Regions from separate parts of the Amycolatopsis sp. NPDC088138 genome, predicted to be linked through region 1. Evidence: riboswitches for the same ligand, from Rfam matches in the RefSeq annotation. Region 1 holds a riboswitch; each other region holds the start of a gene.
The links. Region 1 has a riboswitch for S-adenosylmethionine ahead of ACIOD2_RS08805 (methionine ABC transporter ATP-binding protein). Riboswitches for the same ligand answer to the same signal wherever they lie in the genome.
Positions count from the first base shown of each region.

Region 2: it holds a riboswitch for S-adenosylmethionine, as region 1 does, so the genes downstream of both, thrC (threonine synthase) here and ACIOD2_RS08805 (methionine ABC transporter ATP-binding protein) in region 1, are expected to answer to the same signal.
Region 3: it holds a riboswitch for S-adenosylmethionine, as region 1 does, so the genes downstream of both, ACIOD2_RS35145 (aminotransferase class V-fold PLP-dependent enzyme) here and ACIOD2_RS08805 (methionine ABC transporter ATP-binding protein) in region 1, are expected to answer to the same signal.

Region 1 covers NZ_JBIUTB010000002.1:282,021-289,314, reverse strand. Annotated here, with positions in the region: gene ACIOD2_RS08830 (ATP-binding cassette domain-containing protein) at 1-1,391, opposite strand, end outside; gene ACIOD2_RS08825 (ASCH domain-containing protein) at 1,396-1,803, opposite strand; gene ACIOD2_RS08820 (4-(cytidine 5'-diphospho)-2-C-methyl-D-erythritol kinase) at 1,800-2,762, opposite strand; gene ACIOD2_RS08815 (TetR/AcrR family transcriptional regulator) at 2,772-3,314, opposite strand; gene ACIOD2_RS08810 (DHA2 family efflux MFS transporter permease subunit) at 3,420-4,817, shown strand; gene ACIOD2_RS08805 (methionine ABC transporter ATP-binding protein) at 4,881-5,894, opposite strand; SAM riboswitch class I at 6,102-6,192, opposite strand; gene rsmA (16S rRNA (adenine(1518)-N(6)/adenine(1519)-N(6))-dimethyltransferase RsmA) at 6,328-7,167, opposite strand; gene ACIOD2_RS08795 (hypothetical protein) at 7,177-7,294, opposite strand, start outside.
Region 2 covers NZ_JBIUTB010000006.1:333,026-340,319, reverse strand. Annotated here, with positions in the region: gene lepA (translation elongation factor 4) at 1-911, opposite strand, end outside; gene ACIOD2_RS33305 (class I SAM-dependent methyltransferase) at 1,027-1,647, shown strand; gene ACIOD2_RS33300 (VOC family protein) at 1,644-2,018, opposite strand; gene ACIOD2_RS33295 (DMT family transporter) at 2,042-2,923, opposite strand; gene rpsT (30S ribosomal protein S20) at 3,277-3,537, shown strand; gene holA (DNA polymerase III subunit delta) at 3,593-4,573, opposite strand; SAM riboswitch class I at 4,710-4,843, shown strand; gene thrC (threonine synthase) at 4,856-6,121, shown strand; gene ACIOD2_RS33275 (ComEC/Rec2 family competence protein) at 6,436-7,294, opposite strand, start outside.
Region 3 covers NZ_JBIUTB010000006.1:683,936-691,229, forward strand. Annotated here, with positions in the region: gene ACIOD2_RS35130 (ArsR/SmtB family transcription factor) at 1-493, shown strand, start outside; gene ACIOD2_RS35135 (potassium/proton antiporter) at 591-2,069, shown strand; gene ACIOD2_RS35140 (M23 family metallopeptidase) at 2,357-3,013, shown strand; SAM riboswitch class IV at 3,107-3,221, shown strand; gene ACIOD2_RS35145 (aminotransferase class V-fold PLP-dependent enzyme) at 3,260-4,606, shown strand; gene ACIOD2_RS35150 (hypothetical protein) at 4,623-5,258, shown strand; gene ACIOD2_RS35155 (hypothetical protein) at 5,201-5,848, shown strand; gene lspA (signal peptidase II) at 5,870-6,508, shown strand; gene ACIOD2_RS35165 (RluA family pseudouridine synthase) at 6,505-7,294, shown strand, end outside.

The DNA.
Region 1 (7,294 bases):
AGGTACCGGTCGTGCGAAACCACGATCATCGTGCCCGGCCAGCCGTCGAGGAGGTCCTCCAGCTGCTGCAGGGTGTCGATGTCCAGGTCGTTCGTCGGCTCGTCGAGGAGCAGGACGTTCGGCTCGGCCATCAGCAGCCGGCACAGCTGCAGCCGGCGCCGCTCGCCGCCGGAGAGGTCGCCGACCGGCGTCCACTGGCGGGCCTGCGGGAAGCCGAGCTTCTCGCCCAGCTGCGACGCCGTCATCTCCTGTTTGCCGAACACCACGCGCCCGGCGACCTGCTCGATCGCCTGCAGCACGCGCAGGTCCGCGGGCAGGTCGTCGAGCTCCTGGCGCAGGTGCGCGAGCGCGACGGTCTTGCCCTCGATCCGCCGGCCCGTCGAGCCTTCGACGTCCCCGCCGAGCAGCTTGAGCAGTGACGTCTTGCCCGAGCCGTTGACGCCGACCAGGCCGATCCGGTCGCCGGGGCCGACCCGCCAGGTGACGTGGTCGAGCAGCGTCCGGTCGCCGACCGTGTAGGTCGTGTCCTCCAGCTCCAGCACGGTCTTGCCGAGCCGCCGCTTCGCGAACGCCATCAGCTCGACGGTGTCGCGCGGCGGCGGCACGTCGGCGATCAGCGCCTCGGCGGCGTCGATGCGGTAGCGCGGCTTGGACGAGCGCGCCTGCGGCCCGCGGCGCAGCCACGCGAGCTCCTTGCGCGCCAGGTTCTGCCGCTTGTCCTCGGCCGTCGCGGCCAGCCGCGCCCGCTCGGCGCGCGCGAAGATCCAGTCGGCGTAACCACCTTCGTAACTCTCGACGCGGCCGTTGGCGACCTCCCAGGTCACACTCGCGACGGTGTCGAGGAACCACCGGTCGTGGGTGACGACCACAACCGCGATCCGCCGGGTCAGCAGGTGGTCGGCGAGCCACTGGACACCTTCGACGTCCAGGTGGTTGGTCGGCTCGTCGAGCACGACGAGGTCGAGCTCGCCGGTCAGCGCGGCGGCCAGCGAAACCCGCCGCCGCTCGCCGCCGGAGAGGTTGGCGGTCGGCGTCTCGAGCCCGATCGCCGTGATCCCCAGGCCGTCCACAATGGACCGGACGCGCGCGTCGGCGGCCCATTCGTGCTCGGCGCCGTAACGTTCGAGCACGACCTCACCGACGCTGCTGCCGTCCGGCAGCTCCGTGCGCTGCGTGACCACGGCCATCCGCAGGCCGCCGACGTGGCTCACCCGCCCGGAATCCGGCACGGCGAGTCCGGAAAGGACTTCGAGGAGCGTGGTCTTGCCGCCGCCGTTGAGGCCGACGACACCGATGCGCTGCCCGGCCGCGACGCCCAGCGAGACGCCGTCCAGCAGCGGCTTCACCCCGTAGGACTTGCTCACCGCCTCCAGGTTGACCAGGTTGGCCATGCGCTCAGCCGATCCTTTCCACAAGGGTGAACCGGGTCGCCACGATCGGGGTCGTGTCGTCCACGGTGAATTCGGGATCCTCCAGCTCGGCGCGCACTTCGGCCGTGTGCCAGAAGGAGGTGTGGTCCGCGCGCCATTCGGCGACGGTCGTGAAGCCCTCGCCCTCACCGACCGCGTGCGCGAGGTCCACTTCGGACAGTGGGATGACCCGCACTTCGCGGATCTCGATGATCGCGACACCCCGGTCGGCGGAGTCGACGACCAGTTCGCGTTCGCCGGCCACGGGCGGCGCCTCGCCGTCGGCTTCGTAGCCCACGACCAGCGCGGAGGTCGTCGTCTTCGTGCCGTCGAGGATGGCCGCGACGAGCTTGTCCCGCAACGGCCCCGGGAAAGCGAACTCGGCGCGCTTCACGCGTGCACCCGCGGCGGCGCGGGCTTGGGTGCGTCGTCCCCGCCGACCACCCGCGCTCCCGGGACCGGGCCGTGGGCCACGCGGACCGTGCGGCACACCCCCGCGCCCGACAGCTCGGCCGCGACCTCGACCGCCGACTGCGCGTCTTCGCAGAGGAACGCGCACGTCGGGCCGGAACCGGAGACCGTGCCGGCGAGCGCGCCCGCGTTGACACCGGCCCGCAGGGTGCGGCGCAGTCCCGGACGCAGCGACACCGCGGCCGCCTGGAGGTCGTTGCCCAGCAGGAGCGCCAGCTGACGCGGGTCGCCCGAGGCCAGCGCCTCGACGACCGGGGTGTGCGAGCCGATCCGCGGCGGGTTGCCCTCCGCGCGCAGGCGGTCCAGCTCGCCGAACACCTTCGGCGTCGACAGGCCGCGCTGGTCGAAGGCCAGCACCCAGTGGAACGTGTGGCGCGACAGCACCGGGACGAGCTGCTCGCCCCGGCCGGTACCCAGCGCCGTACCGCCGTAGAGCGCGAACGGGACGTCACTGCCCAGGCCGGCGGCGATCCCGGCCAGCTCGTCACGGGTGATTTCCAGGTTCCAGAGCGAGGCGAGGCCGACCAGCGTCGCCGCCGCGTCGGCGCTGCCGCCCGCCATGCCGCCGGCGACCGGGATGCCCTTGCGCAGCACCACGCGCACCTTCGGCTCCTCGGTGCGGCCGACGTGCGCGGCCAGCGCTTCGACGGCGCGCCAGGCCAGGTTCGTGGCGTCGGCCGGGACCGAGCCCTCGCCTTCGCCGTAGATCTCCAGTCCCGGCTCGTCGGTGACCGCGACGGTCACCTCGTCGGTCAGCGACAGAGCCTGGAACACGGTCACCAGTTCGTGGTAACCGTCCTCACGCAGGTCGTCGACCGCCAGGTGCAGGTTGACCTTGGCCGGAACCCGGACGGTGACTGGGGGCGGGACTACAGCGAGCACCCGACCAGCCTACGTGCCCGCACCGGCCGCCTTCCCGTCAGGAGAAAGGACGTCGAGCGCGACGGCGAGCGCGACGGCCGGCGGCGTGCCCGGACCACCCTCGGCGCTGTTGAGCTGGACGGCGACCAGGGCGAGCCGGGCCCGCAGGTCCGACTCGGGGTCGGCCGAACCGCCGCGGAGCCGTTCGTGCAGCCGCAGCATCCGATCGGCCAGGCCCGCGCCGGCCGCGATGGCCTTCAGCGCCGACGTGTTGCGCTGGACCAGGCCCATCACCGGGCCGAACCGGGTCTCCACCAGACCGGCGTAGGCGGTGAGCAGCTCGGCCGGGCGCGTCTCGCGCTCGAGGAGGTCGTCGAGCGCGGTTCCCCAGTCCTCGAGGAGGCTCGAAACGATGTCCTCCTTCGTGCGGAAGTGGTAGTACAGCGCGGCTTTCGTGACGTTCAGCCGCTCGGCGATCTCCCGCAGCGAGCTGCCCTCGTACCCCTGCTCGGCGAACAGTTCGAGCGCGACGCGCTGGATGCGTTCGCGCGTGTCGGTGCGCCGCCCGGCCATGCTCCACCCCTCAACTTACTTGACGGCCGACTAGCAATGACTTACCTTCGGCATTGCTAGTCGGCCGTCAAGCAATGCATCCACAGCCTACCTCGGGGGTCCACCATGACCGCACTCGCGCCACCACGCGCCGTAAGCCGCTGGCTCGCGCTCGCCGCGCTGGGACTGGCCCAGCTCATGGTCGTGCTCGACACGACCGTCGTGAACATCGCCCTGCCCTCGGCGCAACGCGCGCTGGGGATGTCCGACACCGGCCGCCAGTGGACGATCTCCGCGTACACGCTGGCGTTCGGCGGCCTGCTCCTGCTCGGCGGGCGGATGGCCGACCGGTTCGGCCGCCGCACGACGCTGCTCGTCGGCGTCGCCGGGTTCGCCGTGGCCTCCGCGCTGGGCGGCGCGGCACCGTCGGCCGGCTGGCTGATCGCCGCGCGCGCCGCCCAGGGTGTGTTCGCCGCACTGCTCGCGCCGTCGACGATGTCGCTGCTGTCGCTCACCTTCACCGACCCGCGCGAACGCGGGAAGGCGTACGGGATCTTCAGCGCGATCATGATGTCCGGCTCCGCGCTCGGCCTCACGCTCGGCGGCGCGCTGACCGAGTTCCTCGACTGGCGCTGGTCGCTCTACATCAACGTGCCACTCGCCGTGGTCGCCGGGCTCGGCGCCTGGTTCGCCGTGCCGACCACGGCCGGGCACCGCGAGACGAGACTGGACTGGACCAGTGCGGCGCTCAGCTGCGGCGGGGTCGTCGTGCTGGTGCACGCGCTGTCCGAAGCGGCCACGTCCGGCTGGAACTCGGTGACCGTACTGGGTTTCCTCGCTCTGGCGGTGGCGCTGCTCGGCGCGTTCGTCGTCCGGCAGGCCCGGCACCCGCACCCGCTGCTGCCGCTCGCGGTGGTGCGCGACCGCGCCCGTGCCGTCGCGTACCTGACCGTCGGGACGGCGTCGTTCGGCGCGTTCGGGATGTTCCTGTTCCTCACCTACCAGCTGCAGGTGGTGATGGGGTACGGCGCGCTCGCCGCGGCGCTGGCGTTCCTGCCGACGCTGGGCGCGAACCTCTTCGCGTCGACCCAGCTGTCCGGACGGCTCCTGGCGCGGTTCGGCCCGCGTCCGCTGCTGGCGGGCGGCCTCTTCGTGCTCGCCTGCGGGCTGCTGCTGGCCGTCCGGCTGACGCCGGACGCTTCGTACGCCGCGGTGATCCTGCCGATGCAGCTGCTGCTGGGCCTCGGCGCCGGGCTGTGCATGCCGGTGGTGCTGAACGTCGCGACCCGGGACGTCGGCGCGCGGGACGCGGGGGCGGCATCGGCGTTCGTCACGACGTCGCAGCAGGTCGGCGCGTCCTTGGGGACGGCGACGCTGAACACGATCGCCACCGCGGCGGCGGCCGGGCTCACGACGTCAACAGCGATCGTCCACGGCTACACGACGGCCGCGGCCTGGGCGGCGGGCATCGTCGGCGCGGCCGCCCTCGCCGCCCTTCTGCTGCTCCCGCGCGGCACCCGCTGAAAGCCGTGAATGGCCCATTGAGGGACTTAGAGTCCCTCAATGGGCCATTCACGGACCTTCGGGTCAGGCTGCGGCGACGCCCTGGGGGCCGCGCGCGGTGTGCGTCACGTGGCCGCCGCGCTCGGCGACCCACGCCAGCGCCGCGTCGGCCCGCTCACCGCGGACGCCCAGGCGGAACCGGCCCACCGGGGTGTCGCCGATCCGGGTCAGGCCGCCGCCGATGGTGGCGAACTCGACGTCGAAACGGCCCGCGGCCTCCGGCAGCAGCGCGCCGACCGAAGCGAAGCCGACCAGCACGACGTCGACCGAGCGGTCGTAGCGCGAAGCCTGCGAGCGGGTCGTCTCGATGGCCGGCAGCAGCGCCTGCGCGGTGCGGCTCGTCGGGTCCGAGACCAGGTCGAGGACGGTGCCGCGCTCGACGACGGTGCCGTCTTCGAGCACCGCGACGTCGTCGCAGACGCGGCGGACGACGCTCGCGTCCGGCGTCGTGACCACGATGGTGACGCCCAGCTCGGCGCGCGCCCGGTCGAGGACGGTCAGCACGGCACCGGCCTCCTCCGGGTCGATGCCGGCGGTCGGGTCGTCGGCGAGCAGCACCGCAGGGGCCGCGGCCAGCGCCTTCGCGACGGCGACGCGGCGGAGCTGCCCGGCGGTCAGCTCGCCCGGACGCTGCGCGGCACGCGGGGTCAGGCCGACGAGGTCGAGCAGCGAGCCGACCTTGCTGCGGCGCTGCGGGCCGTCGATGCCGAGCTGCTCCAGCGGGGAGGCGATGTTGCCGGCGATGGTCCGCTCGGCGATCAGCTCCGGCTTGGTGCCGACGACCCCGAGCTGGCGGCGGATCTCGCGCAGCCGGCGGCCGTCGAGAGTGCCGGTGTTGAGGCCGTCGAGCCGGACGACACCGCGGTCGGGCCGCTCCTGGAGCGCGATGCACCGGGCGAGGACGGACTTGCCGGACCCGGCCGGGCCGACCACGCCGAACAGTGAGCCGGCCTGGACGTCGACGCTCACGTCGCGCAGCGCGACGACCGGATTTCCGTTGAGGGCAAAGGACTTGGACAGGTTTTCGACGGTGATCACGAAGGCTCCAGAAAACGGGGCGCGTTGCTGTACGCGTCCGGCCGCAAGCGAGTGTCCGTCCTCTATGGACGGTGCATGAAGAAGAGGTGTGACGGGTCGATCAAGCTCAGTTGGAGCGTCGACATGCGGTCACGGAGCGGCGACCCTCGTCGACTACGCGGCGTTTGGTCAGCAGCAGCGGGCGAGCAACCCTCTTCATCGGGACGGCCTCCATCGGTCCTGGCGGTAGCACCTGCCCTGCGGAGGGTGGTTGCTGCGACTTCGGCGAGCCAGGTCTCTCAGTCGCTCGGGATGGACGTATTGAGTAAAACCGATCCCGAGGAGCGAAAGCAAGCCCGTTGGGCCAGATCACACGACTGGAGGTGTCCGAATCGCGGGATCAGCACCGAGGAGGGCGTATTTTCGCGCCGCGACGGCGACCTCTGTGGACGCGTCAGCGAACGGCGGCGAGCCGGGCGAAGGCGTGCACGTCCAGCTGCTCGCCACGGGTCTTCGGGTCGATACCGGCGGCGACCAGCAGTTCGCCGGCCCGCTCGGCCGACCCCGCCCAGCCGGCGAGCGCGGCGCGGAGGGTTTTCCTGCGTTGTGAGAACGCGGCGTCCACCAGGCCGAACAGCCGATCCCGGTCCTCGGACGCCGGCACGTCACCGCGTTCGAAGGCGACGAGCGCCGAATCGACGTTCGGCACCGGCCAGAACACCGAGCGTGGCACGGCGGCGACCTTGCGTGCCGGGCCGTACCAGGCGAGCTTGACGCTCGGGACGCCGTAGATCCGGCTGCCCGGGCCCGCGGCCATCCGGTCGGCGACCTCGGTCTGGACCATCACGAGGCCGGACCGGAGTGACGGCAGCTCGGCGAGCAGGTGCAGCACCACCGGCACGGCGACGTTGTAGGGCAGGTTGGCCACGAGCGAGGTGGGCTCGGCGGGCAGGTCGCCCTTCGCGACGCGCATGGCGTCGGCCTCGACGACGTCCAGCCGCCCCGCGGCATCGGGCGCGCGCTCGGCGACGGTCTTCGGAAGGCGTTCGGCGAGCTTGGGATCGATCTCGACGGCCACGACCCGCACGCCGGCGGCGAGCAGCCCGAGAGTCAGCGAGCCGAGCCCGGGCCCGACCTCGAGCACGACGTCGTCCGGCCCGACGTGCGCGAGCTCGACGATCCGCCGGACGGTGTTGGGATCGTGCACGAAGTTCTGCCCGAGCTTCTTCGTCGGCCGCACGTCGAGCTCGGCCGCCAGCCCGCGGATCTCGGCAGGTCCCAGCAGTTCAACCACCGGGTGAGCTTACCCAGCGTGGTCCGGCAACACCGCGAGGGCGGCGGTGGCCAGCTCGCGCACCCGCTGCCAGTCCGGTTCGGCCACGAGGGCTTCGGGCGTCCACAGGTGTGCGTTGACCTCACCG
Region 2 (7,294 bases), on a different contig from region 1:
GGCTCGCGGTAGCCGGCCAGCGCGTCCTTGGCGCCGTGGCGTTCGGACGTCACGGTGTCGCCGACCTTGGACTGGCGGACGTCCTTCACGCCGGTGATCAGGTAGCCGACCTCGCCGACGCCGAGTCCCTTGCTGGCCTTCGGTTCCGGCGAGATGATGCCGACTTCCAGCAGCTCGTGGGTGGCGCCGGTGGACATCATCTTGATGCGCTCGCGCGGGGTGATCTTGCCGTCGACCACCCGGATGTAGGTGACGACGCCGCGGTAGGTGTCGTACACCGAGTCGAAGATCATCGCGCGGGCCGGCGCGTCCGCGTCGCCCTGCGGCGCCGGGACCATCTTCACGACCTCGTCGAGCAGCGCGCCGACGCCCATGCCGGTCTTGGCCGAGACCCGCAGCACGTCCTCGGGCTCGCAGCCGATGATGTGGGCCAGCTCACCCGCGTACTTGTCGGGGTCGGCCGAGGGCAGGTCGATCTTGTTGAGCACCGGGATGATCTGGAGGTTGTTCTCCAGCGCCAGGTAGAGGTTGGCCAGGGTCTGGGCCTCGATCCCCTGCGCGGCGTCGACGAGCAGGACCGCACCTTCGCACGCCTCAAGAGCCCGGGAGACCTCGTAGGTGAAGTCGACGTGGCCCGGGGTGTCGATCATGTGCAGGACGTGGTCCTTGCCGTCGACCTGCCAGGGCAGGCGGACGTTCTGGGCCTTGATCGTGATCCCGCGCTCGCGCTCGATGTCCATCCGGTCGAGGTACTGCGCGCGCATGGCCCGCTCTTCCACGACGCCGGTGAGCTGCAGCATGCGGTCGGCCAGGGTGGACTTGCCGTGGTCGATGTGCGCGATGATGCAGAAGTTCCGGATGAGCTCCGGAGGCGTGAAGGTGGTGTCGGCGAACTTGTTGAGCGCTGTCACTCGAATGAGTCCTCGGAAAGTCGGGGATGGCCACGTCTATGCTCCCATGGCGCTCCGGGTGCGGGTGGGGGTCATCCCCGATGCGAGCCCACGTGATCCGTGGTGCCCTCGAAGTATGAGCACTTCGCACCAGCCGGCACCACCTCCCCAGCCGGATCCGGACGGTTTCAGCCGTGTCCTCGACCGTGCCTTCGGTCACCCTTCGGGCGTGCTCGGCCGCCTCGGCGGCTGGGTCATGGCCCGCGGCAACTCCGCCACCGAACACCGCGTCGTCGACCTGGCGAAACTCGAGCCGGACGAGACCGTCCTGGTCGTCGGGCCCGGCCCCGGCGTCGGCCTGCACGCCGCCGCCCTGCTGGCCGGGCGCACGATCGGCGTCGACCCCTCCCCCGAGATGCTGGCCCTGTGCCACGAGCGCTGCGGCGACCGGGCCGAGCTGCGAGAGGGGTCCGCGGCGGGCACCGGCGAGCCCGACGGGTCCGTGGACGTCGTCCTGACCGTGAACAACGTCATGCTCTGGGACGACCGCGCGGCCGGCTTCGCCGAGCTGTTCCGCGTCCTGCGCCCCGGCGGGCGGCTGCTGCTGTCCGCCCACGAGAAGTGGCTGCCCGTGAGCAGGCACGTCCTGGCCGACGAAGCCGCCGAAGCGGGCTTCGCCGACCTGCAGACGTGGACCTGGGAACCGCCCGGCTTCGCCGCGCTCGCCGCGCAGCTGCGCGCCGTCAAGCCCGCTTAGCGGGTGTCCGTGCGGATCGGGTGCCCCTCCGGGACCTCGACCAGCACGATGCGCGTGCCGTCCGGATCGGCGATCCAGGCCTCGTCGAGGCCCCAGGGTTCGCGCTGGGCGTCCCGCACCGGCGTCAGGCCGCTCGCCTTCAGCTCGGCCAGCGTGCCGGCCAGGTCCCGCACCTGCAGCCAGAGCACCAGATCGGGTGACGCGCCCGCCTCGCCCCGGCCGGAGACCTCCACCGAGCCGTGGCCGAGGAAGAACACGGTGCCGCCGGGGAACTCACGCTCCACGGCCAGGCCGAGGGTGTCGCGGTAGAACGCGGTCGTCGCCTCGACGTCCCGCGGGCGGATCAGCAGCCTGCTCTTCAGGACTTCCATCCGACCATCCCTACCCGAGGTGCTCAGGCCGCCGCAATCGCGGCGATGCCGGACAGCACGATGACCGACCCGGCCAGCCGCCGCACGGCGTCCCGCTCGCCCAGCACCAGCCACGCGGCGAGGCCGCCGAGCACGATGCTCAGCTCCCGGGCGGGCGCGACCAGGCTGACCGGCGCCATCGTCAGCGCGAACAGCACGAGGATGTAGGCGATCGGCGACAGCAGCCCGACGATCAGCACCTCGCGGCGCTGGTCGCGCCAGAGCCGCGTCACCTCGGCACGGCCGGACCGCGCGCTCGGCAGCAGCAGAGCGCTCTGGATGAGCGTGCCGAGGCCGAGGTAGACGATCGGCGGCATGCCGATACCGGTCACCGAGTGCGCGTCCCAGAGCGTGTAGCCGGCGATGACGGCCCCGGTCAGGACGCCGTAGAAGATCCCGGCTCGCCGGGCCTTGGCGGCGGCCGGGTCGTGGGCGGCGGCGCCCCGGCGGCCGGTGCTGATCACGAGCACCCCGGTGATCACCAGGAACGCGCCCAGCAGGCCGAGCCAGCCGGGCCGTTCGCCGAGCACCAGGACGGCGGCCAGCACCGACAGCAGCGGCCCGGTGCCCCGCGCGACGGGGTAGACGACGGAGAGGTCGCCGACGCGGTAGCCGCGCTGCAGCACGATGCCGTACGCGACGTGCAGCACCGACGTGCCCGCCGCGGCCAGCAGCCAGCTCCACTGTGGACGCTGCGGTTCGACGACCAGCAGCACGGCCGTCACCGGCAGCAGGGCGACGGCGGAAACCGTGTAGTAGAGCCAGACGAACTGGGTGCCGCCGGACTGGATCCGCTTGGCGGCGAGGTTCCACGCGGCGTGCACGACGGCCGCGACGACGACGAAGGACAGAGCGGTGGTGTTCACAGGACCCCTTACGGGTTTTCACGCGCGCGAAAACCCGGGTCCTCCAGGCTTTTGTCCCGTCAGATGAACGGCAGGCCTTCCGGACCCGCCGATGGTGCCGCTCGGACCAGACCCACCGGTTCCTGGTTGTCCTGCTGGCTGGGGCGGACCGGTGACGGAACCCTAGGCACTACCGCCGTCCACCGTACCCCCGGTGATCCGCGCCTCGCCGGACGCGGTCGCGGGCGGTCCGAGCTGGGCTGTTAAGGTTGACGCTCGTTGCCGTGCGGCATTCCGTCATGGAGGAAACCCGCTTTTCGCGGGGCCACTCGAGCGCGGCGGCGGATCTCACCGAGTGAAAGCAGGAGCGCCTCATGGCCAACATCAAGTCGCAGATCAAGCGCATCACCACGAACGAGAAGGCGCGTCAGCGCAACCAGGCGATCCGGTCCTCGGTGAAGACCGCGATCCGCAAGGTCCGCGAAGCCGCTGACTCCGGTGACAAGGCCAAGGCCGTCGAGCTGCAGCGCGACGCCGCCCAGAAGCTGGACAAGGCCGTCTCGAAGGGCGTCCTCCACGCCAACCAGGCCGCCAACAAGAAGTCGGCGATCGCGAAGCGCGTCAACTCGCTCTGAGCTGACCGACTGATTTCTGGAGAAGCCCCGGCCTCGGCCGGGGCTTTCTTCATGCTCAGCGGTCGCCCTTGGCCGCCGCCACCTGCAGGACCGCGCGCTCCAGCGCGTAGCCCGGGTCCGCCGCGACGCCCTTGACCTCGGCGTTCAGCCGGGCGACCACCCGCATCGCCGTGGCGAGGCCGTCCTGGTTCCAGCCGCGGGACTGGCCCTGGGCCTTGCGGACCTTCCACGGCGGCATGCCCAGCTCACCGGCCAGCTGGTTCGGGTTGCCGCGCCCCGCGCCGGAGACGCGGGCGATCGTGCGGACCGCGTCGGCCAGCGCGTCGGCGACCAGGACGTGCGGGACACCGAGCTGCATCGCCCAGCGCAGCGACTCCAGCGCCGCCGAACGATCACCGCTCACCGCCTTCTCGGCCACCGCGAACCCGGTCACGTCGGCGCGGCCGCGGTGGTAGCGGTGGACCGCGTCGGCGTCCACGACGCCGCCCGCGTCCGCCACGAGCTGCGTGGCCGCGGAAGACAGTTCCCGCAGGTCGGAGCCCACGGCGTCGATGAGTGCGGCGACCCCGGCCGGGTCGATCTTGCCGCCCGCCCGGCGCACCTCGTGGCGGACGAACTGCTCCCGCTCGGCGGGCTTGGTCATCTTCGGGCACTCCGTCACCTCGGCGCCGGCCTTCTTGAGCACCGCCGGGAGGGTCTTGCCCGCCTTGCTGCGCCCGCCGCCGGTGTGCACGACGACGAGCACGACGCCGTCCGCCGGGTCCTTCAGGTACGACGAAACGGCGTCGGACAGCTCCTGCGAGATGTCCTGCGCCGACTCGAGGACGATCACCCGGCCCTCGCTGAACAGCGACGGGCTGACCAGTTCGGCCAGCTCAGGCGCTGTGAGATCGGACACCCGCGCCCGCGTCAGCTCGGCCGTCGCGTCCATCGCGCGGGCGGCGGCGAGCGTGTCGCGGACGGCCCGCTCGATCAGCAGTTCTTCCTCACCCAGCACCAGGTGCAGCGGGGCCGGGGCGGTGGCTTGCGCGGTCACCCCGGAATCCTCTCACTTGCGCAATCGTGCGCCCGCTCCGGTGATGTCGAGCGGGCACCATGGCACGGCTCGAGTGCCATGTCGTACGGTGTCTTCGAGGCAGCGCTCGTTCCGGTGCGCGCCGACAACTGAATACCGCTCATCCAGAGGGGCAGAGGGAACGGCCCGACGAAGCCCCGGCAACCGGCGTACAGCCTGTCATCCCGCGATCGCGGGATAGCTGACGACCACGGTGCCAATTCCGGCCCGCTTCGGCGGGGCAGATGAGGAAGGAACCTCGCGATGACCGCAACCCTCGGCACGACCTCCACCACCAAGACCCCGGATCTCGGACCGGCCGTCGAACTGGTGTCGAAGGAAGAGGGCCACCGGCAGCCGCTCGCCCCCGAGTTCGTCTCGGCCGAAGACTTCTCGCCGCTCGAAGTCGCCTACGACTTCGGCCGCGTCCGCCGCGAAGACATCGAGGCCGGCCCCAAGAACATCTGGCGCTACAAGAAGCTCCTCCCGGTTCCGTCCAACGTCGAAGAGATCCCGAACACCGAGCCCGGTGCCACCCGGCTGATCCGCGCCGACCGCCTGGCCAAGGCGCTCGGCCTCAAGCGCGTGTGGGTCAAGGACGACACCGGCAACCCGACGCACTCGTTCAAGGACCGGGTCGTGGCCGTCGCGCTGGCCGCGGCCCGCGAGTTCGGCTTCGAGGTGCTCGCCTGTCCCTCGACCGGCAACCTGGCCAACGCGGTCGCCGCCGCCGCGGCCCGCGCGGGCTGGAAGTCGGTCGTGCTGATCCCGAAGACCCTCGAGCGCGCCAAGATCCTCACCACCGCGGTCTACGACGGCGACCTGATCGCCGTCGACGGCAACTACGACGACGTCAACCGCCTCGCCACCCAACTGGCCGGCGAGCACCCGAGCTGGGCCTTCGTGAACGTCAACGTCCGCCCGTACTACTCCGAGGGCTCGAAGACGCTCGCCTTCGAGGTCGCCGAGCAGCTCGGCTGGCGGATCCCGCCGCAGATCGTCGTGCCGATCGCCTCCGGTTCGCAGCTCACCAAGGTGGACAAGGGTTTCCGCGAGCTGGGCCAGCTCGGCCTCGTGGACGCCAGCCCGTACAAGGTGTTCGGCGCCCAGGCCACCGGCTGCTCGCCGGTTTCGGCCGCGTTCCGCGCCGGCCACGACGTCGTCCAGCCGGTGAAGCCGGACACCATCGCCCGCTCGCTGGCGATCGGCAACCCGGCCGACGGCCCGTACGTGCTCGACATCGTCAACCGCACCGGCGGCTCGATCGAAGACGTCACCGACGAAGAGGTCGTCGAAGGCATCCGGCTGCTGGCCCGCACCGAGGGCATCTTCACCGAGACGGCCGGCGGGGTCACCGTCGCCACGGCGAAGAAGCTGGTCGAGACGGGCAAGCTGGACCCGGACGCCGAGACGGTGCTCCTCATCACCGGCGACGGCCTCAAGACCCTCGACGCCATCGAGAACCACGTGGGCCCGAAGGCGACCGTGCCGGCGTCGGCCGCGGCCGTGAACGAGGCCCTCGGCTACTGAAGTCTCCCCGCCGGGGCGAGCCAGGCTTGCCCCGGCGGGCTGTCGCCGGGCCTGACGGTCCCGGTCGCGGGTCATATTGGCCGCGGCTGCGAACCTGGCGCTCAGCCACTGGCACCCCACGCTCGGAGAGCCACCGCTTGCCGAGGCGGGAACTCGTCTCAGCACCACGACCCGCCGGGATCGGCGATGGGCGCACCGCACGTTCACCACGCCTGGCCGGCGGGCCCAGAGCCGCGGCTGCGAACCTGGCGCTCAGCCACTTGAATCGCTCACAGGGCCAGCCTCGGCGGGAACGCGTTGCGGGACAACGGAAGTCAGCGGTGAGGCGGGCCGCGTGGCTCACCCCGGCGGGCTATCGCCGGACCTGACGGGTCCGGCACCACAGCTGTGTCACCGTCCACGTCGGTCCGGGTAACCAGGGCTCCCAGCACCGTCAGTGTGTCCACTGTGGACTTGCTCGGGTGGCCGTAGGAGTTGCCCGCGCCCACGCTGATGAGCGCCGTCCGAGGGGCCACCGCGGCGAGGAACGCCGGCAGCGAGTAGCGCGAACCGTGGTGTGGCACCTTGAGAACCTCCGCTTTCAGGTCGCCGACATCGGCCAGGAGATCGGCTTGGGCCGCCAGTTCGACGTCACCCGTCATGAGCACGCGACCGGCCGCCGTCTCCGCCCGCAGGACGACCGAGCTGTTGTTGATCGTCGTGCCGTCCTGCTGGACAGCCGAGCGAGACGGCACGTAGCGCGGCCCGAGCACGTCGAGCACCAGACCGGGTAGGTCGACCCGCTCTCCCGGGCTCAGCTCCACCAGCGGCACCCCTTCACGGGACGCCTCCGCGGCGACCTGCCGCCACGCCCAGTCCGGCGCACGCCCCGGCCCGACGGCGATGCCGCCGACCGACCGGCCGTCGAAGACCGACGCGAGCCCGCCGATGTGGTCGGCGTGCAGGTGACTCAGGATCAGCAACGGGATCCGGTCGACCGACAGCCGGTGCAGGCACTCGTCCACCGGCCCCGGCTCGGGCCCGGTGTCCACCACGACCGCCCGCCCCGGCTCCGACGTCGCCAGCACGACCGCGTCACCCTGGCCGACGTCACACTCGACCATTGCCCAGCTCCGCGGCGGCCACGCTGGTGCGAGCACCCGCACCGGCACGAACACCAGCAGCGCACCGACG
Region 3 (7,294 bases), on a different contig from region 1:
GAAGCAGGGGCGGGCGAGCTACGTCCGGATCGCCGACCCGCGCGTGGCCGAGCTCATCGAGCACCTGGCCCAGCACGCCGAGCACCGGCCGGTGACCGGGCTGAAGTCGTCGGTGCGGGTGCGGCGGCTCGGGTTCGCGCGCACCTGTTACGACCATCTGGCCGGTCTCGTCGGCGTCGCGCTGCGTGACGGCATGCTGGCCGAGGGGCTGGTCAGCACCGAAGACGGGCTCGCACTGACCGAACGCGGCCGGTCGACCTTCGACGAGCTGGGCGTGCCGGTGCCGGACGTGCGGCGGGCCCTGCTGCGCGACTGTCTGGATTGGACGGAGCGCCGGGACCACCTCGCCGGGGCGCTGCCCGCGGCGCTGCTCGAGCGGGCCATCGACGCCGGCTGGGTCGCCGCCGAGGGCAACCGCGCCGTGAAGGTGCTGCCCGCGGCCGAGAAGCCGTTCGCGGCGCTGGGCGTCGATCTCGCCGCGTTGCAGCCTTAACACACAAGGTGTCCGACTCGTCCCAGTGGTACACGAACGAGTTAATCCGGCCGCTTCACTATTCTGAGGGCCCCACGGCACTCGGGAGGGAGGCGGCATGGACCAGCTTCCCGTGCTGCTCGGCGTCGGCGGTGTCGTCCTGCTCGCCTCCGTGCTCGCCGTGCGCGTCTCGATCCGGCTCGGCCTGCCCTCGCTGCTGCTCTACCTCGGCATCGGCGTCGTGCTGGGGGAATCCGGCTTCGGCATCCGCTTCGACAACCCCGGCCTGACCCAGTCGCTCGGCCTCGCCGCGCTCGTCATGATCCTCGCCGAAGGCGGGCTGACGACCCGGTGGTCGGCGGTGAAACCCTCACTGGGCATCGGAATCGTACTGTCCACAGTGGCCGTCGTGGTGAGCATCGCGGTCACCGGCGCGGCCCTGCACTGGCTGCTCGGCCTCGACTGGCGGCTCGCGCTGCTGTGGGGCGCGGTCCTCTCGTCGACCGACGCGGCGGCGGTCTTCTCGGTGCTGCGCACGGCCGGGATCGGCAAGCGCCTGGTCGGCGCGCTGGAGCTGGAGTCCGGCATCAACGACGCGCCGGCCTACATCGCCGTCGTGGTGCTGGCCGAGGGCACCACTGTGGACTGGACGCTGCCGTTCCTGGCGGTCTACGAGCTGGCGGCCGGCCTGGCGATCGGGCTGGCCTTCGGCTGGCTCGGCGGGATCGCGCTGCGGCGGGCCGCGCTCCCGGCGACCGGCCTGTACCCGCTGGCCACGGTCGCGGTGTGCGTCGTCGCGTACTCGTCCGGGCAGCTGCTGCACGCGTCGGGCCTGCTCGCCACCTACGTCGCCGCGCTGGTGCTGGGCAACTCGCGGCTCCCGCACCGCTCGGACACCCTGTCGTTCGCCGAAGGCCTGGGCTGGCTGGCGCAGATCGGGCTGTTCGTCCTGCTCGGCCTGTTCGCGTCGCCGAGCCGGCTGCTCGAGACGCTGGTGCCGGGCCTGGTCGCGGGCGCCGTCGTGCTGCTGCTGGCGCGGCCGATCTCGGTGGTGCTTTCGATGCTGCCGTTCCGGTTGCCCTGGCGGGAACAGGCGTTCCTGTCGTGGGCCGGCCTGCGCGGCGCGGTGCCGATCGTGCTCGCGATGATCCCGCTGTCGGAGGGCCTGCCCGGCGCCCAGCGGCTGGTCGACGCGGTGTTCGTGCTGGTCATCGTGCTGACGCTGCTCCAGGGCGCGACCCTCGGCCCGCTCGCGCGCTGGCTCGGGCTGTCGAAGAAGTCCGAGGCGTACGAGCTCGACGTCGACTCCGCCCCGCTGGACGAACTGGGCGCCGAGCTGCTCCAGGTCCGCATCCAGCCGGGCTCGAAGCTGCACGGCGTCTACCTGTCCGAGCTGCGGCTCCCGGTGGGCGCGACGGTCAGCCTGGTCGTCCGCGAGGGAGCGGGCTTCACCCCGCAGAAGACGAGCCGCCTGCAGGAGCACGACCAGCTCCTGGTGGTCACGACGGCCACGGTCCGCGACGACGTCGAGCGCCGGCTGCGCGCGGTGGACCGCGCGGGCCGCCTGGCCCGCTGGCGCGGCGAGTCGGGCCTCTAGCGGGGTTGTCCACATCCGCACCAGTTGTCCACAGATTTCCCAGGCACGCGTTTTCGCAGGTCAGTGGCGGTAGACTGGACAGGGGACGCCCCCCAGGGAGTGGTGGGGGCTGTCTGTGGTCAGGGCCTTGTCCAGTGCTTGTCCGATCTTCGCGCCTACCTGGTGATCTTTTTCCGCAAGGGTGAATGACCCTCACCGAGATCTTCCCTGCGTTCCTCCTTTTGGCTTACCCTGCGCTCCATTCGTTAGCTCGAATGGGTGAGAATTGAGCCGAAGGAGTACGCAGGGTGAGGAAACTTCACGTGCGCGGAGCCGGTCTGGTCGCGGCGGCCGTCCTGGGGCTCGGGCTTGCCGCCGCTCCGGACGCAGCCGCGGAGGTGGGCCCCTTTCCGGCGCTCGCGCTGCCGTTCAAGGCGGGCCAGCAGGTGTACTCGGCGGGCATCCACTCCGACGACGGCAGCACCGGCGTGAAGAACGCCCTCGACCTCAGCCCGGCCGACAAGACCGTGCGGGCGCCGCTGGCCGGCACGGTCCACCTGCAGCACTGCGCGGGCGGCGACTGGGTGACCATCGACCACGCCGGCGGCTGGCGCACCGGGTACTACCACATGGAGGGCATCAAGGTCACCGACGGTGAGCAGGTCGAGGCCGGCGACGTGCTCGGGTCGACCGGCAACGCCCTGCCGTGCGGCGGCAGCAGCACCGGCGCCCACGTGCACTTCACGCTCTGGACGCTGCCCGACGAGACCGCCGCGAACTGGAGTGGCCTCGCGTACAGCCAGCTGTCGACGACGGTCGCGGCGGCCCACGGCGAGCCGATCGACGGGAAGACGTTGGGCGGCTGGCTTTTCACCGCGGGTGCGGACCAGTACACCGGCACCGCGACGCACCTCGCCGACCGCATGGTGACGCAGCTGCCGGGCCACTTCCGCGCGAAGCTCTGACCCTTCTCGAATCCTGCTCGGCTTGTGAGCGGTGTCTCAGAATGTGAGGAGGGGGCTGGCAGCCACGCCGATTCTCGGTTACCTTCTGTGTCAGGTCATGAGTGCCAGCGTCAAGCCCCGGCTTGCTGGCCGGCAACCCTCCTTCCGCGGTGGGGTGCCCCGGGTGAAGACCGGGCCGGTCGCGCCGTGCGACGGGCAAGCGCGGGCCCCTCGCCGGGGGTCCCCCGGATCGCCGAGGAGGCACCGATGACTCTCGCCATCGATCGCACCAGCACCCCCCAGCCCGTTGAAACCCTTGCGCCGCAGGCCATTCCGGCGGTCGCGGGTGCCTCGCTGCGGGTCCCGCTCGTCACCGGCGGCGACATCGGCTACGCCAACCTCGACCACGCGGCGAGCGCGCCGTGTCTCGACGCCGTGCGCTCGGCCGTCGACGAGTTCCTGCCCTGGTACGCCAGCGTCCACCGCGGTGCGGGCTTCGCGTCGCAGGTCTCCACGAAGCTCTACGAGCGCACCCGCGACACCCTGCGCCGGTTCGTCGGCGCGCGGAAGACCGACACGGTCGTGTTCACCCGCAACACCACCGATTCCTTCAACCTGCTCGCCCGCAGCCTCCCGCCGCGCACCTCGGTGATCGTGTTCGACACCGAGCACCACGCCGCGCTGCTTCCGTGGCAGGGCCCGAACGTCCGCCGGATCCCGACCCCGCGCACCCGGCTCGCGGCAGTGTCCGCTGTGGACGAAGCCCTCGCGGAATCCCCGCAGGGGCCCCGGCTGGTCGTCGTCACCGGCGCGTCCAACGTCACCGGCGAGCTGCTCCCGGTGGCGGAAATCGCGGCGGTGGCCCGGAAGCACGGCGCCCGGATCGCCCTCGACGCCGCCCAGCTCGCGCCGCACCGCCGGGTTTCCCTGCGGGAGCTGGACGTCGACTACGTCGCGCTGTCCGGCCACAAGCTGTACGCGCCCTTCGGGGCGGGCGCGCTGATCGGCCGCGCCGACTGGCTGCGCGCCGCCCGGCCGTACCTCGCCGGCGGCGGCGCGACCAAGCTCGTCACCGAGGACGCCGTCGTCTGGAACACCGGCCCCGAGCGCCACGAAGCCGGTTCTCCCAACACTGTCGGCGTGTACGCGCTGGGCGTCGCCTGCGAAACCCTCAGCCGGAACTGGGACGCCGTCGAAGCGCACGAGCAGGCCCTGCTCACCCGGCTGCGCAAGGGTCTCGAGAGCATCCCGGGCTGCGCCGAGCTGCGGCTGTTCGACGCGCCGGTCGACCGTGTCGGCACGGTCAGCTTCGTCGTCGACGGCTTCGACCCGGGCTGGCTCGCGGCGGTTCTTTCGGCGGAGTACGGCATCGGCGTCCGCGACGGCGCGTTCTGCGCCCACATCGCGGCCAAGCGCCTGATCGGCGTCACCGGCGGCGAAGGGCAGCAGGCAGTGCGCGTCAGCCTCGGCCTGGGCAGCACCGAGGAGCACGTCGACCGCGTGCTGCTGGCCCTGCGCCAGATCGTCGCCCGCGGCGCGCGCTGGGAGTACACGAAGGCGGACGGACGCTGGGCGCCGGTCGGCGACCCGCGGGAGCTGCCGCCGTTCTGCTGAGCGTTAACCTGGGCCGATGGGGAGGCACTGGGTTCCGTTGGCGTTGCTGGGTTTCGCCGAACTGGTCCTGGTCACGGTCGAGCTGTTCCAGCGCTCGGCCGTGGCCGCGGAACTCTCGGAGCACCTGCCGCCGGCGGCGGGGCGGTACTACGAGGGCCTGTTCGGCTTCCGGATCGAAGGGTCCGGGAACACGCAGTTCCTCAGCGCCGCCGACATGACCCGGGCGTACACCGGGGGCACCGGCCCGGCGTGGCAGATCCTGATCGTGGCCGCGTTCCTCGCGGTCGTGGGCTGGTACGCCGTCACCCGGCGGCTGGGCGCGAAGCCCGTGGTGGCGATCGCGGCCGGCGTGCTCGCCGGCGTGCCGCTGGCAGACCTGCTGTTGTTCAGCGAGTTCGACTGGGACGCCGCCACCCGCGGTCCGCTGCTCGTGACGCTCGGGCTCGCCTTCGTCGCCTGGTACGAACGCAGCCCGCTGGTGCTCGCGGTGGCCGTGGTCGCCGGGGTGGTGGCCGTGACGATCGCGGACCTGCCGGGCGCGCTGATCTCCGCGACCGTGCTCGTCGCCGGTGCGTTCGCCGCTATCCTGCCCGGATGGGGAGTTCGCGAAGGTCCTGGTTCCCGTTGGCGGCGCTGGGGTTCGCCCAGCTGATCATGGTGCTGGCCGAGCTGCTGCCCGGCGAAAGCCTGGCGAGCACCGGCGAGTTCACGAGCCTGCGCGGCTACCAGATGAGCCAGGAACTTCGTGGCCTCGGCACAAACGTACTCAGCGGCGTGGGCTACCCGGCCGGCTATGACCACCTGTCCGTCGTCACCGCGGTGGACACGGTGCCCTCGGCCACGCTCGGCTGGCTGGTCGGCCTCGCCTGCGTCGTGCTCGCCGTCGCGGGCTGGTACTGGCTGAGCCTGCACCGCGCCGGGACGCCGCCGCGCACCGGCCGCTTCGTGCTCGCCGCGCTGGGTGCCCTGGCCGCCATCCCGCTGCTCGACCTGGTCGGGGCGCTGCAGCTGCGGATCCCCGGTGACGTGCGCGGTCCCCTCCTGGCGACGCTGGGCCTCCTGCTGCTGGCCGGCTACGAGCGCAGCTGGCTCGTGCTGGCCGTCACGGTGGTGTTCGCGCTGGTCACGGTGGTCTTCCTGCCGCCGGTGGCCGGGGCGCTGTGCGCGGTGGGCGTGCTGTTCGCCGGCGCGTTCGCGGTCCTCCTGCGGGGTCCCCGCGGCACTGCCGCCGACGCGGTCTGACCAGGCGTGGACAATGGAGCGGTGAGCACCGAGCCCAGCCACTCCGAACCCGACACCGACGCCGCCGCCGAGGCGGTGCCCGAGCCCGTGCAGGAGACGCCGGAAACCCCGGCGAAGCAGCTGCCGAAGCGCCGCGTGGGCTGGGTGTTCGCGGTCGCGGTCGTGTTCTGGGCGATCGACCTGGTCACGAAGAACCTGGTCGCCGCGAACCTCGAGGGCAAGGAGCCGGTCCGGATCCTCGGCGGGCTGATCTACCTGCAGGTGATCCGCAACCCGGGTGCCGCGTTCTCGATGGCCACCGGCATGACGTGGGTGCTGGCGCTGGTCGCGGTCGCCGTCGTCATCGCGATCATCTGGCTGTCGCGGCGGCTGCGCTCGATCGGCTGGGCGATCGGCCTCGGCCTGGTGCTGGCCGGTGCCCTGGGCAACCTCACCGACCGGATCTTCCGCGCGCCCGGCGGGCTGCAGGGCCACGTCGTCGACTTCATCTCGGCGTTCGCCCCCAACGGCAAGGGCTTCGCGATCTTCAACATCGCCGACTCGGCCATCTGCGTCGGCGGCGCGCTGATCGTGCTGCTGTCCCTGCTGGGCAAGGATTACGACGGCACGTCGACCAAGGACAAGAAGAAGGCCGAGCAGGAGCAGGGGGACCAGGCGTGAGCTCGCGGATGCTCCCGGTGCCCGACGGGCTCGACGGGATGCGGGTCGACGCCGGCCTCGCCAAGATGCTCGGGCTGTCCCGCACGGTCGTCGCGGAGCTCGCCGAATCCGGTGACGTGCTGCTGGACGGCCGCCCGGCCGGCAAGTCGGACAGGCTGGCCGCGGGCGGGCTGCTGGAGGTCACGCTCCCGGAGCCGGCGAACCCGGTCGAGATCGTCGCCGAGCCGGTCGAAGGCATGCAGATCCTCCACGACGACGACGACATCGTCGTGATCTCCAAGCCGGTCGGTGTCGCCGTGCACCCGAGCCCGGGCTGGACCGGCCCGACGGTGGTCGGTGGCCTCGCCGCGGCCGGCCTGCGCATCGCGACGTCGGGGGCGGCCGAGCGCCAGGGTGTGGTGCACCGGCTCGACGCGGGCACCACCGGCGTCATGGTGGTGGCCAAGAGCGAGCACGCGTACACCGTGCTGAAGCGCGCGTTCAAGGAACGCACGGTCGACAAGGGCTACCACGCGATCGTCCAGGGCCACCCGGACCCGACCCGCGGCACCATCGACGCGCCGATCGACCGCCACCCCCGCCACGACTACAAGTTCGCGGTGGTCCAGGGCGGCCGCCCGAGCGTGACGCACTACGAGGTCGTCGAGGCGTTCCGCGCGGCGTCGCTGGCGCACATCAAGCTCGAAACCGGGCGGACGCACCAGATCCGCGTCCACTTCTCGGCGTTGAAGCACCCGTGCGTCGGCGATCTGACGTACGGCGCGGACCCGGTGCTGGCCCGCAAGC